3 regions of the Paenibacillus sp. FSL H7-0735 genome follow, and region 2 is predicted to be linked to each of the others. Evidence: riboswitches for the same ligand, from Rfam matches in the RefSeq annotation. Region 2 holds a riboswitch; each other region holds the start of a gene.

Region 1 (4,770 bases), 710 kb from region 2:
TGTAAAATTGATGGTGATATCACTGAGCGACAGGCTGCCTTGATCCGGGATTTCCAACAGATTAAAACAGCGCAGCAGTGTAGTCTTCCCGGAGCCAGATGGCCCAATAATGACAAGTACCTTTCCATGCTCCATTTTCAGATCAATACCCTTTAACACTTGGAGTGCGCCGAAGGATTTATGCAAATTAATGATTTCAATCACAAGTATCTCTCCTTTAGGTCGCAGAGTAACGATCGAGTCGTTTCTCCAAGTAATTTTGCAGCGCCGACAGCACAGAACAGAACACTAAATAAAACAATCCTGCTTCGGAGTATACCAGCAGAGGCTCATAAGTGGTAGAGGCTACCTGCTGTGCGGTTCTAAACATCTCCGTATAGGTGATGATCGCTGCAAGCGAAGTATCTTTAACCAAGCTAATAAAGGAATTGGATAACGGCGGTACAGAAACGCGCGCAGCTTGTGGCAGAATTACGCGGCGCAGAGCCTGCCCACGAGTCATCCCGACTGAGAAGGCAGCTTCCCATTGGCCTTTATGTATCGACAGGATAGCAGCGCGTACGATTTCCGATGAATAAGCCCCTACGCTAAGGGTAAATCCAATGGTGGCGGCAATGAAGGGGTCGAGTACAATACCAACAGCCGGCAAACCATAAAATATAATAAATAGCTGCACTAACAACGGGGTTCCTCGAATAACCCACACATAAAAACGGGCGATTAGCTTCGGAATTACCCACGGTGAAAGACGTGCCAGCGCGGTTAGGATCGCCAAAATCAATCCAAGCACAAAGGAAAGTAGCGCCAACGGAATGGTAAAAGCCACCCCGGCTTTTAGCAGGGGTAGCAGTGTGTCTAAGAAAATTTGTATTTTGCGGTCATCCATTATTCAGACATCCTTTTTAGCTTCCAGGCTTAATTAGCCTTGCTAGCCTTGTATTATTTTGAAACGTCAGCTCCAAAGTATTTCTCGGAAATTTTCAAGTACGTTCCATCACTCTTCATCTCTGTAATCGCATCACTGACCGCTTTCACCAGCTCATCATTGCCTTTCAGGAATACTGCGGCACTTTGTGATCCTTCAGGAATCTCATCAACCACTTTAATTTTTGCATCTGGTTTTTGTTTTTTTAGATCCAGATAAGACAAGCCATCATTCACAGTTGCATCAATACGTCCCGAAGTCAGCAGGTCCATCGCTTGATTGAAACCATCTGTAGCTACGATTTCAGCACCGTTCTCACGAGCGATATCGGATAAATTACTTGTCAGGGATTGTCCGGCTTTTTTACCTTTAAGATCGGCAAAGGTCTTAATATCCTCATTGTCTTCGCTCACGATCAATACTGCTTTGGATACGATATAGGGTTCAGAGAAATCATATTTCACTTTGCGATCTTCGTTAATGGAAACTTCATTGAAAATGACATCAAACCGTTTCGCATCCATCCCAGCAAAAATACCATCCCACTGAGTTTCAAAAAATTCAGCTTCAACACCTAAACGTTTGGCTACTTCTTCAGCAATTTCCACGTCAAAACCAGTCAATTTCCCCGCAGTGTCATGATAAGTAAAAGGTGCATAAGTCCCTTCTGTACCTATCCGCAATTTGCCGCTGGCCTTCACAGCCTCCAAACTGTTTTGCGCTGAAGATGCTGTTCCACCATTCGTTCCAGCTGTTGGTTCAGCAGCCGTATTGGTATTCGAATTATTGCCGCAAGCCGCTACAAGGACCACGGTTAACGCCAATATAATAGTTAAACTCCATTTTTTCATTCTTAAATCCCCTCTCTCTATCCGGTTTTTTTCCGGTAAATTGAATAGTACACTGCCATCACATGATCGTCAATACTTTTTTCCGATTATATACATCGGAATTATAATATTAACTAGATTTCTACCTATATCTTACCCAATCTTGGATTAATCCTTCACTTCTTTCTCTCTTTACTTCTCAGAAAGATATGGTATATTTATAAACAAATTAATATGGACCTGTTATTTCACTAGGGGAGTCGGCCGACTGAGACGGAGCTTCAAGCTCCGGACCCTTAGAACCTGATCTGGATCATACCAGCGGAGGGAAGTGGAGCAGAATTTTCATCAAGCATGTTAAGTGTTATTATGCAGAATGAACTTTTTGACCCATTCATTTCCTCTGGAAATGGATGGGTCTTTATTTGTTTAGGCGCTCCACAAAAATTTTAGGAGGTTAGATCATCACGACCATTTTATCTATTCAAGGCCTAACCTACTCTTTTCCGGAATCTGAGCAACCCCCTGTATTCGCAGATCTATCCATGGATATCAGGCAAGGGGAATTCGTCTCCGTAGTAGGTGCTAGCGGATGCGGGAAAAGTACATTTTTCAAAACGATTGCCGGTTTACTCGAACCTACTCACGGAAAAATAAAACTCTCTACGCACCCGTCAACCGCTAGTCGTTTAGGTCAGATCGCTTATATGCCTCAGCAGGATTTATTGCTGCCTTGGAGGACAGTGCTCGACAACTGCCTTTTGCCTTGGGAGATCAAGCCCAGATTCAATAAACAAGAAACGATCACTCAGATTCGGGAAATGTTGACCCGCTTCGGCTTAGCAGATGTAGAGAAGGCTTATCCCCATGAACTTTCGGGAGGAATGAAACAGCGAGTCGCATTTCTGCGCACCTTAGTGGCTGGAGGCGGAAGTGGTCTTATGCTGCTGGATGAGCCCTTTGGCGCTCTCGATGCCATGACCAAACGCGAGATACACCGTTGGCTGTTGGAGTTATGGGGTGAATTGAATCAGACGATTATGCTCATCACTCATGATCTGGAAGAAGCACTATTGCTCAGTGACCGGATTTATTTATTATCTGGCGGTGCGCACAGCGAATTACAGGAGATCGTTGTGGATCTACCAAGGCCAAGACATTATAAGATGAACTATGAACCCCGGTTTATAGCACTACGGGAAGAGTTGGAGCGAAGATTGCATGCAACCTATACCTTTTAAAAAACATCTAGACAACTATGGTCCCTTCCTTCTTCTGGTACTGCTCATTCTTGTAATCTGGGAGGCAGCTGTTCGCCTTCACATGATTCCAGCCTTTATTCTCCCTGCACCTTCCTCTATTGGAATCGCATTGATCGAGCACAGGCAATTATTATTTGGACAGCATTTATTGGCGACGTTACAGGAGATACTGGTGGGTTTTGTCCTTTCTGTTATTTGTGGTGTATTGCTGGGCACTGGAATGTTCCTGTATCGCCCCATAGAAAAGGCCATCTATCCCTTTCTTATCATTAGCCAGACGATCCCATTAATTGCGCTATCCCCCATTTTTATTATGTGGTTCGGATATTCGCTGTGGAGCAAAGTGGCTGTGGTGTTTTTGACGGCTTTTTTTCCAGTCGTAGTGAGTACATATGATGGACTTCGTACAAGTGGCCAGACTTACAAGGACTTATTATTAACATTTGGTGCAAACCGCTGGCAGCTGCTTGTCAAAACCCAAATTCCACTGGCGTTGCCTGCTTTTTTCTCTGGCTTAAAGCTGTCCATTGTATACTGCGTCATCGGAGCTACTATCGGGGAATGGCTCGGCGGCAGTAAAGGACTCGGTTACTTCAGCCGCAGAATGGCCGGAAATATGCAGAGCGATGAAATGTTCGCGGCTGTATTTCTGCTGTCCGCGCTTGGTGTGGTGCTTTTTCTGGCGATAGCTTTACTCGAACAATTATTTTTAAAGAAAAGAGGATCAAACCAATGAATCATTTAAAATCCCCACAACGAGGACTTTTTTCTGTATTTCTAGTATGCACACTTTTGCTCTTAAGCAGCTGCGGGAAGGCAGACAAGCTAAATAACAATGCCCAAACCGGTTCCTCCAATACCGAAAATAAGCAGTCACACAAGCTGACGATTATGCTTGATTGGTATCCCAATGCCGTTCATTCCTTTCTATACGCTGCGCAACAGCAAGGTTTTTTCCAAGAGGAAGGTTTGGATGTCGAGATCAAAATGCCTGCGGACAGCAATGATTCCCTAAAGCTTGTTGCAGCGAATCAAATTGATCTAGCGCTCAGTTATCAACCTCAGGTACTTATGGCACGCGGCGAGAAAATCCCTGTACGTTCGATTGCAGCAATCGTGCGGCATCCACTGAATCATCTGATGGTTCCTCAGGCTGGCAGTATTCATAGTCCAAAAGAGCTCGCGGGAAAACAAATCGGCTATTCCTCCATTCCGCTCTATGAAGCGATGATTCGGACAATGATCCAGAGTGATGGAGGCGATCCTTCATCCGCCAAGCTGATTGACGTAGGTTTTGACCTCATCCCTGCGATCTCTACTGGACAAGTAGACGCAATAATGGGCGGGTTCATCAACCATGAACAACTAATCCTTGAAAAAGAGGGACATCCGGTCACTTCGCTTAATCCAACGGATTACGGAGTACCTGACTATTATGAGCTTGTGCTGGTGGCCAGCGAACAAGGATTGCAAAATTCTGAAGCCTACTTTAAAAAATTTCTAAATGCCATTACAAAAGGACAGGAATTTGTGGAGCAGAATCCTGAACAAGCCCTGGATTTACTGGTTGCACATGAAGATGCAACTTCACCGCTCGACAAGGAGATTGAGAAAAAAAGTCTTGAGATTCTGCTGCCGCTGATGAATGCTGGCAATCAATCTTTTGGATATCAAGACCCGACATCTTGGGAAAAGGTTCAGCAGTGGTTATCCACCAACGATCTTCTACCAGAAGATATTAAAGCACAGGAAG
Region 2 (4,770 bases):
TTTCAATCTGGATCCAGGAGCTAGAGGAGCGATGTACTATCCACTTGTATCCTGGCAGCAGCTGGTTGATACGGCGGACATTTCTCCCTTTTTAATTTCAAAAGTGAAAAGTGCTTATGAATTAGGGCTTATTAGATCTGAAGTGGGGATTGCTAGAGGTCAAATGGTCAATGGGACAGAACTAGAACCTAAAGCCATAGTGACCCGGGAGAAAGCAGCTAAGGCTCTTTATTTTATGTGGGTACTGGAACATGAAGTGAATGCAGAAAATCATGTTTCTTCTTTGAAATAGTTAGGGTGAACAATTCAAGGCACAGCAGCGGTGCTGTGCCTTTTTGTATGCAGTGAAGTCCTCTCCACTTACAGCAGTTTACATCCACGGTTGTTTATTTCTACTTGCATTGTGGTAAGTAAGATTCGTAAAGCGATTTAAGAAAATGACAAACCCAGCGTATAAACATGCATTGTTGTGCCATCCTAAGATGATCAGTTAACTATCAATTTGCTTAACGAGAGGAGATAGGGAAGATGTCAGGCAATAATAAACAAGCTACAAAAACCTTACCCCCACAGGAGCAGCATCATCAGCCAGGGATTGAGAGTGAAATGACGCCGCTGCCCAAATACGAGCCGGCAAATTATAAAGCAGCAGGTAAACTGCAAGACAAGGCGGCGTTGATTACCGGTGGAGACAGCGGAATTGGGCGTGCAGTTGCTGTGCTTTTTGCTAAAGAAGGTGCTGATGTGGTCATTTCATATCTTAATGAACACTCAGATGCAGAGGAAACTAAACGTCAGGTCGAGCAGGAAGGCCGCAAATGTATCCTAATTCCAGGTGATATCGGTGACGAGAAATTCTGTAAGGATCTTATTAAACAGACGGTAGAGGGCTTAGGAAAGCTTGATATTCTCATCAATAACGCGGCGGAGCAACATCCGCAAGCTAAGATCGAGGATATTACTTCCGAGCAGCTAGAGCGTACTTTCCGTACGAATATATTTGCGATGTTCTATTTAACAAAAGCAGCTATGCCTCATTTAAAAGCAGGATCTACAATTATAAATACAACTTCAATTACCGCTTATCGCGGAAGCCCGCAGCTGCTGGACTATTCATCAACTAAAGGAGCTATCCTGAGTTTCACACGATCTTTGTCCACGAATCTGGCGGAGAAGGGCATACGGGTAAACGGTGTAGCACCAGGTCCAATCTGGACACCGCTAATTCCCTCTACCTTTGATGCGAAGCAGGTTAGCGAGTTTGGAGGCACGCAGCCTATGAAACGGCCTGGACAACCAGAGGAGCTGGCGCCAGCCTATGTATATCTAGCCTCTGACGATTCCAGTTATGTGACTGGACAGGTTATTCATGTAAATGGTGGCGAGGTAGTAAACGGTTAGATTAGTACAGCTAATGTGAATAAATGGGTGTATTTCAATAAAAAAATATGTTACTATAAACCACGTTAGTATTTCAAAATTGTATATTTATGTCACTAGGGGTGCCGATTGGCTGAGACGGAATGGATTTCCGGACCCTTTGAACCTGATCTGGTTAAGACCAGCGTAGGGAAGTGGAGAACGAATTTCTGTTGTCGGGCTATTTGTAGTACCGTCTATATACAGATTCTGACTGCCTTCCTTACGGGGGCAGTTTTTTTGTTTTTTACTGGCCTACAGGGAAGTGAGAGAGAGGAGACGCGAGTGGTACAAGCTGAGATCCATCTAATATCAGACGGCAAGCAGCTGTTGAGACAATTTGTTGAACTGGCTGTCACGGTGCAGACATGGGTCGATTATATTCACTTAAGAGAGAAGCAATGTCCAGCACGCGAACTGCTCTCTGCGGCACAGGAGCTGTTGGCTGCCGGTATACCCGCTACCAAACTGATAATCAATGACCGGATCGATGTAGCATTGGCAGCTGGTGCCGCGGGTGTTCAGTTGGCTGGGCACAGTCTGAGCCCGCTTACAGCCCGGCGAATTGCACCTCAGCTTTGGCTGGGGAGATCGGTTCATTCTCCGGAAGAAGCGGCGAATGCTTCAGAGCAGGGAGCTGATTATTGCTTGTTTGGCCATGTATTTCCCTCGGCGAGCAAGCTAGGGCTGCCCGCACGTGGGTTAGAGCTGCTTGCAGAAACGGTGAAGACTAGCTCTATTCCTGTAATTGCGATTGGCGGAATTGGTCCCGCTAATGCGGCGCAGATCATTAGGCAAGGCGCGGCAGGAATTGCTGTGATGTCCGGAATTTGCGGAGCGGATGATCCTTATGAGGCCGCCAAAGCTATTCATAAGGCGGTTCATTCATAGCCGGGAGGTAAAAGCATAGGCGAAGGGGGTGATTCAGAATGAGACTGTTGATTAACGGGAAATCCGCAGAGTGTTCTGGTGGTATTCAAACTATAGCTGATTTGATCAGTCTTCCTGAGTGGTCGGGTCGTCTGATGATCATTGAGCTGAATGGAGAAATTGTCAGTAAGGAGAATTATGAAAGTACTGCTCTGAGCGAGGATGATCGTTTGGAACTGGTGCACTTTGTTGGTGGGGGTTGAGATGGAGCGGTATAGAATTTTGAGAAATTTATAAGAACCAAAGGGAGGTAATTTCATGCATGACCCGTTACATATTGGAGGCATCGAATTAACTAGTAGATTATTTATCGGAACCGGAAAATATAGCCGGAATGCTCTGATCCCCGAAGTGATCGCAAGCTCTGGTTCTCAGGTGATTACTGTAGCGCTTCGCCGAGTGGACCCGGAAGGTGGAGCAGAAAATATCATGAACCACATTCCCGGCCACATGACTCTTCTGCCTAATACCTCAGGAGCGCGTACAGCGGAAGAGGCAGTCCGTATTGCGAGATTAGCAAGAGCTGCGGGACTGGGGAACTGGGTGAAGATCGAAGTGATCAATGATCAGAAATACCTGCTTCCAGATAATCTGGAGACCATACGAGCTACAGAGATTCTAGCGGCGGAGGGTTTTGTAGTACTGCCATATATGAGTCCGGACCTTTCGGCTGCTTTACGTCTGAGAGATGCCGGTGCTGCTGCTGTGATGCCGCTTGGTGCGCCGATCGGGACGAATCGCGGCCTGCGCACCAAGGAGCTTGTGCGTATTCTTATTGAAGAAGTGAATTTGCCGATTATTGTAGATGCCGGAATTGGCAAGCCCTCGGAAGCGGCGGAAGCAATGGAGATGGGGGCCGCTGCTGTTCTGCTTAATACGGCTATCGCAACGGCACGTAATCCGCTCGTCATGGCGGAAGCGTTCCGCGAGGCGATATCCGCTGGCCGCAAAGCTTATTTGGCAGGACTCGGTCCTGTAGAAGAAGTTGCTTTTGCTTCGTCACCGTTGACTGGATTTCTGAACTGAATTTGATAGGTTCACCAAAGGAGGGAGGATTAGCATGAGCTTTTTTGACACACTGGCCCGCTTGGAGCAGTATCCTTATGAGCAGCTGTGGAAGGAGTTCCGGGAGGATGACGTTAAGCGGGCGCTTGGAAAAGACAAGCTGAACGAAAATGATTTGCTGGCATTGCTCTCTCCGGCAGCAACGCCGCTGCTAGAGGAGATGGCGCAAGCTGCTCAGCGACTGACCCGTGCACATTTTGGTTATTCGATGCAGCTGTTCACACCGATGTATCTTGCCGATTTTTGTGTGAATCATTGTACCTACTGCAGCTTCAGCTCCATTTATGATTTTCCGCGTAAAAAGCTGTCCTTGGAGGAGGTTCGCAGGGAGGCTGAGAAGATTGCAGCTACAGGTCTGCGGCATATCCTCATTTTGACTGGTGAATCGCGCCGGGAGAATCCTGTCTCATATATTAAGGATTGTGTAGTTGTACTTAGAGAATTTTTTTCCTCCGTCAGTATTGAGATAAATCCTCTATCGACTGCCGAATATAAAGAGCTTCTTCAAGCAGGCGTGGATGGATTAACACTATACCAAGAGGTTTACCACCAGGAGACTTACAAAAAGCTGCATGTTAAAGGGCCTAAAAGAAACTACCGAAATCGCCTGGATGCACCTGAACGCGGCTGTCAGGCAGGTTTTCGTTCTGTGAATATTGGTACGTTGCTCGGGATGTACGATTGGCGGCAAGAGGCATTCCAAAGTGCCATGCATGCCCGCTATCTACAGGATCGGTATCCAGATTGCGAGATCAGCCTGTCACCCCCACGGTTTCGGCCTTATTTAGGGGAATTTAACCCAGAGTGCGATGTTACCGATCGATCACTAGTGCAGATTATTTTGGCATACCGGTTATTTTTACCCCGTTCGGGCATTACTTTATCTACAAGAGAGCCTGCCTCTCTACGCGATCATTTAATTCATCTAGGAATAACTAAGATGTCAGCCGGGGTCACTACTGAGGTGGGCGGTCACACTAATGCAGGGGGAACTCCGCAATTCGAAATATCCGATAGCCGCAGTGTGCAGGAGATTACGGAAATGCTATATACGAAGGGTTTGCAGCCGATTTTTAAAGACTGGGATATCCTGACTGAATCAGTAACGTAACGCTTGTATTTTTATTATTAATCACTAAAGGGACCCCTGCGAGATTCATGCGGAGGTCCTTTTTTCTATTGTGTAGATGGTGTTTAGTTTCCGGCAGAGAGCTCATCGAGAGACATTTCGAAGCTCGGTCCCATATGAGTCAGAAAATAATCCACTTCCTGCAGGCCAAGCCCACGAAGTTTTGCTGCTGTCTGCTCCTTCGCGGCGGCAAATTCTCGGTTGCCTGCAGCAACCTCCCATACGCA
Region 3 (4,770 bases), on a different contig from region 2:
CTGGGTCAGAGCCGTATTGCTGATAAGCCCCTTTTGGGTACAGAAAACCTCGTCCTCTACTCATCGGAATACGTTCGCCCTCATGGAATACATAACCCTCCCCACCAAAGATCAAATGCAGGTTATAACTCCCCAGAAACCCTTCGCTTCTTCTCTCTGTATGTTGTGGAAAGTGAGTGTAATGTCCCAAAAATTCAGGATAACAGACATATTTTGAAAAAGCCGGTGTCGGCAAATACCATTGTTTCTTCATGTTTGGCAGCACCCATTTCTGTAGCGCAACAGAGCGCAAGTTGGATTAAGGCAATAAACGCAAGATTGTTATATGATAGCAATATTTTGTTATATAAGACCTCTTATCATTGATACTACAATAGAATTATAAAATATTGAAAGCATATTTTTAATACTTTGGAGGTAATGATGAAGAAACCTGTCGCAACTGAAAAATTCGAGCTTGGCGTTTGTTATTATCCGGAGCACTGGCCAGAAAACATGTGGGAGGACGATTATCGCCGGATGCGTGAACTCGGCTTTACGATCATTCGGATGGGGGAGTTTGCTTGGTCTATTTTTGAACCCACAGAAGGGGAGTTTCAGTTCGGGCTCTTTGATCGGGCGATTGATCTAGCACATAAATATGGTCTTCAGGTTGTACTTGGTACTCCGACGGCAACGCCTCCAGCTTGGTTGACTGATAAATATCCAGAAGTATTAAATGTAACCTACGAAGGTGTTACACTTCAGCATGGCATGCGCCGCCATTATAATTACAGCAGTCCTAAATACCGGGAACTGTGTGCACGTATTGCAGAACAAATGGCTGAACATTACGGCAATCATCCGGGTGTAGTTGGCTGGCAAATTGATAATGAGCTCAACTGTGAGATCAGTGAATTTTATTCGGAGAGTGACCATAAGGCCTTCCGGGAATGGCTACAGCAGAAATATGTTACGCTTGAGCATTTGAACGAGGCATGGGGAGCTGTTTTTTGGAATCAAAGCTATAGTGACTGGTCTCAGGTCTATCTTCCACGTCCGACTCCAGTACCGAAGCAACCCAATCCTCATCAGGCATTGGATGAAAAACGGTTTATTTCGGACAATACAATTTCTTTTGCCAAAAACCAAGCGGATATTATTCGTAAACTTGCCCCTAAGCAATGGGTAACCACGAACGGTCTGTTCGGTCATCTCGATAGCCATGAAATGACGGATGAACTGCTGGATTTCTTCAGCTATGATTCCTATCCTCAGTTCTCTACTATTTTTTATGACCCGAATGAGCGGAATCCGCTGAATGATAGAGGCTGGGGACTGTCATTATCTGTTGTTCGTTCGATATCCCCGAATTTCTGCATTATGGAGCAGCAGTCAGGCCCGGGTGGCTGGGTGAACCGGATGGATATGCCTTCTCCAAAGCCCGGGCAGATGCGGTTATGGACTTATCAGTCGATCGCTCATGGGGCAGATATGGTGTTATATTTCCGCTGGCGGACAGCTACGATGGGCAATGAAATTTATTGGCATGGAATCAATGACTATCATAATCAGCCTAACCGGAGAGTGCGGGAAGCGGGGCAGATCGGTCAGGAGCTGGCAGCAGCAGGTCAAGCGTTTATCGGTACTCATAATCAGGCTAACGTTGCTATTGTTCGTGATTATGACAATGAGTGGGATGGAGAATACGATGTTTGGCATGGCCCGTTTATGTGGAAGAGCAATAAGGAGTGGTACAAGGCTCTTCAGCGGAAGCATATCCCGAATGACGTGCTCTATCTGCGCAAAAAAACAACGCTGGAGGAGCTTGCAAGGTACGACGTGCTTATCTATCCTCACCCAGCGATTATGACAGATGAGACAGCGTCTCTGCTGGATGAATATGTTCAACAAGGCGGCAAACTGATCTTCGGCTGTAGAACTGGCTATAAGGATGAGCGCGGTCAATGTTATATGCGTCCTTTCCCAGGTACTGCTAAGGATCTATGCGGGATCACAGTTGAAGAATTCACAATGGTTAAGGGCAGTCGTCAGCCAACAACAATTAGCTGGTCGGGCGCGACCGAAGTCGTTACAGGAGCAGATGACTTTAATGATATTCTCAAAATAGAGGAAGCTTCGGTTGAAGTGATGGCGGTTTACGCCTCTGATTATTATGCGGGAAAACCGGCGGTAACTAGAAATCGTCGCGGCAAGGGTGAGGTTTGGTATTACGGAGCCGTATTTAACGAACAGGCAGCGGCTGAGATCATAAAATTAATTGATCTACAATCGCCAGCAAATTGGCTGGAGCTCCCAGAAGAGGTAGAGCTGCAAGTCCGTACCGGAGCTTCTTCCAGTTATGCTTTTTTGCTTAATTATAGTGAGACTCCTGTCACGATCCATCTTCATGAGACCAAAACAGATTTACTGAGCGGCACAACATTGTCGGGCGAGGTGCTTCTGGAAGGATTTGGGGTATTGGTGTTATACTAACGTACACATTGATCTCACATTTGAGTAGATTTGGATAATTCTCTCTTTTCGGTTATACTTTGAAGTAGCAATTATAGTCACGGGAGCTTGGTGGGACCAGGCTGAGAGGATAGTTATAACTATCGACCGTCAAACCTGATCTGGATAATGCCAGCGGAGGAAATGGAGCTCTATTTCTATTTGTCTACTCTAAGGCCGCATCTTATACAGATGTGGCCTTTTCTATGTGTGGGGAGTAGACCGTCTCCGCTTGATCAAATCACCTTATAGGAGGAATTGAGATGACAAGCGAATTGAACAACGATCCAATCAATCTATCAGCTTTTCCAGCAAGTCAAAAAGTCTATGTAAAGGGTTCACGGTCTGATATTCAGGTCCCTATGCGGGAGATCTCACTTAGTCCAACTGCGGGCATAGACGGCGAAGAGGAGAATGCCCCAATTCATGTCTATGACACAAGTGGGGCTTACACGGATGCTAATATTCATACTGATATTCGTCAGGGGTTAGAGCCCAATCGTCTAAGCTGGATTGAGGAACGAGGGGATGTGGAAGCGTACGAAGGAAGAACCGTGAAGCCTGAAGATAACGGGAATGCAACGGGAAAAGCTGTGGCGGAAGTGTTTCCAGCGCTCCATAGAAAACCTTTGCGAGCGAAAAAGGGGCGTAATGTCTCTCAAATGCATTATGCACGCAAAGGGATTATTACTTCGGAAATGGAATACGTTGCGATTCGTGAGAATGTGACACCGGAATTTGTAAGAGATGAAGTAGCCCGCGGCCGCGCCATCATTCCAGCGAATATCAATCATCCAGAGAGTGAACCAATGATTATTGGGCGTAATTTTTTGGTAAAGATCAATGCCAATATTGGAAACTCCGCAGTATCCTCATCCATAGAGGAAGAGGTGGAGAAAATGAGATGGGCTACCCGCTGGGGTGCAGACAATATAATGGATCTCTCCACAGGTAAAAACATCCATACGACACGCGAGTGGATCATCCGTAATTCTCCTGTTCCTATTGGAACGGTGCCTATTTATCAAGCTTTGGAAAAAGTGAATGGGAAAGCGGAAGATTTAACGTGGGAAGTATACCGTGATACGCTCATTGAGCAAGCGGAGCAAGGGGTGGACTATTTTACCATTCATGCGGGAGTTCTGCTTCGTTATATCCCGTTGACGGCACAACGTATGACAGGTATTGTTTCAAGAGGTGGCTCCATTATGGCGGCATGGTGTCTTGCGCATCATCAAGAGAACTTTTTATATACACATTTTGAAGAGATATGTGAAATCATGAAGCTGTACGATGTTTCTTTTTCCCTAGGCGATGGATTACGTCCGGGTTCGATTGCTGATGCGAATGATGAAGCACAATTTGCCGAGTTAGAGACGTTAGGTGAATTAACAGCTATGGCTTGGAGTCATGATGTACAGGTGATGGTAGAGGGTCCAGGACATGTGCCGATGCACTTGATTAAAGAGAATATGGATAAGCAACTTGAAACTTGCAACGAAGCCCCTTTTTATACGTTAGGTCCACTGACTACAGATATTGCGCCGGGGTATGATCATATTACCTCTGCTATAGGTGCAGCGATGATTGGTTGGTTCGGTACAGCAATGTTATGTTACGTAACTCCGAAGGAGCATCTTGGCCTGCCTAATAAGGAAGATGTACGTGTAGGGGTCATTACTTATAAAATAGCGGCACATGCCGCAGATTTGGCGAAAGGGCATAAAGGAGCACAAGACCGGGATAACGCTCTTTCGAAAGCCCGTTTTGAATTTCGTTGGCGTGATCAATTTCATTTATCGTTAGATCCTGAGCGAGCGCTCGAATATCATGATGAGACATTGCCTGCGGAAGGCGCTAAAACAGCTCATTTCTGTTCCATGTGCGGGCCGAAATTTTGCAGTATGAAGATCTCTCATAATATCCGTAATTCGACGAGAATTGAATCAGGAATGCAAGAGAAGGCAGAAGAGTTTCTCCAAGGCGGGAGCCTCATTTATAGATAACTTTTTCTGCTAAAAAGAAATATCTAAAAGAAGTCGTCATTGGCGGCTTCTTCTTTTATACTTTGAATAGATAGGAGTTGATGAAATGGAAGCGATTCGTTCAGAGGAAGCCATTTTAGAGGATTTAAGTAATAGTTTCTATCATTTTTTTGGATTGAAAGTCCTTCATGCTACCCCAATAAAACGTGGCTGGTTAAATCTTAAATGGAAAATCACAACGGATTCAGGGCAATTTCTACTTAAACAATACAACAAAAAAAGATATAAATTG

What was found. Region 2 has a riboswitch for thiamine pyrophosphate ahead of NSS82_RS11150 (thiamine phosphate synthase). Riboswitches for the same ligand answer to the same signal wherever they lie in the genome.
Region 1: linked by a shared signal. The riboswitch ahead of NSS82_RS14420 (ABC transporter ATP-binding protein) and the one ahead of NSS82_RS11150 (thiamine phosphate synthase) in region 2 are both predicted to bind thiamine pyrophosphate.
Region 3: linked by a shared signal. The riboswitch ahead of thiC (phosphomethylpyrimidine synthase ThiC) and the one ahead of NSS82_RS11150 (thiamine phosphate synthase) in region 2 are both predicted to bind thiamine pyrophosphate.

What each region holds. Positions count from the first base shown of each region.
Region 1 is NZ_JBBOZH010000001.1:3,195,576-3,200,345, reverse strand. Features, by position in the region: gene NSS82_RS14435 (amino acid ABC transporter ATP-binding protein) at 1-204, opposite strand, end outside; gene NSS82_RS14430 (amino acid ABC transporter permease) at 218-886, opposite strand; gene NSS82_RS14425 (amino acid ABC transporter substrate-binding protein) at 940-1,776, opposite strand; TPP riboswitch at 1,999-2,102, shown strand; gene NSS82_RS14420 (ABC transporter ATP-binding protein) at 2,301-2,996, shown strand; gene NSS82_RS14415 (ABC transporter permease) at 2,977-3,753, shown strand; gene NSS82_RS14410 (ABC transporter substrate-binding protein) at 3,750-4,770, shown strand, end outside.
Region 2 is NZ_JBBOZH010000001.1:2,480,977-2,485,746, forward strand. Features, by position in the region: gene NSS82_RS11140 (GDSL-type esterase/lipase family protein) at 1-292, shown strand, start outside; gene NSS82_RS11145 (SDR family oxidoreductase) at 529-1,401, shown strand; TPP riboswitch at 1,489-1,590, shown strand; gene NSS82_RS11150 (thiamine phosphate synthase) at 1,705-2,310, shown strand; gene thiS (sulfur carrier protein ThiS) at 2,349-2,552, shown strand; gene NSS82_RS11160 (thiazole synthase) at 2,608-3,375, shown strand; gene thiH (2-iminoacetate synthase ThiH) at 3,410-4,525, shown strand; gene yfbR (5'-deoxynucleotidase) at 4,609-4,770, opposite strand, start outside.
Region 3 is NZ_JBBOZH010000002.1:875,790-880,559, reverse strand. Features, by position in the region: gene NSS82_RS31450 (helix-turn-helix transcriptional regulator) at 1-253, opposite strand, end outside; gene NSS82_RS31445 (beta-galactosidase) at 424-2,475, shown strand; TPP riboswitch at 2,545-2,654, shown strand; gene thiC (phosphomethylpyrimidine synthase ThiC) at 2,757-4,499, shown strand; gene NSS82_RS31435 (phosphotransferase) at 4,585-4,770, shown strand, end outside.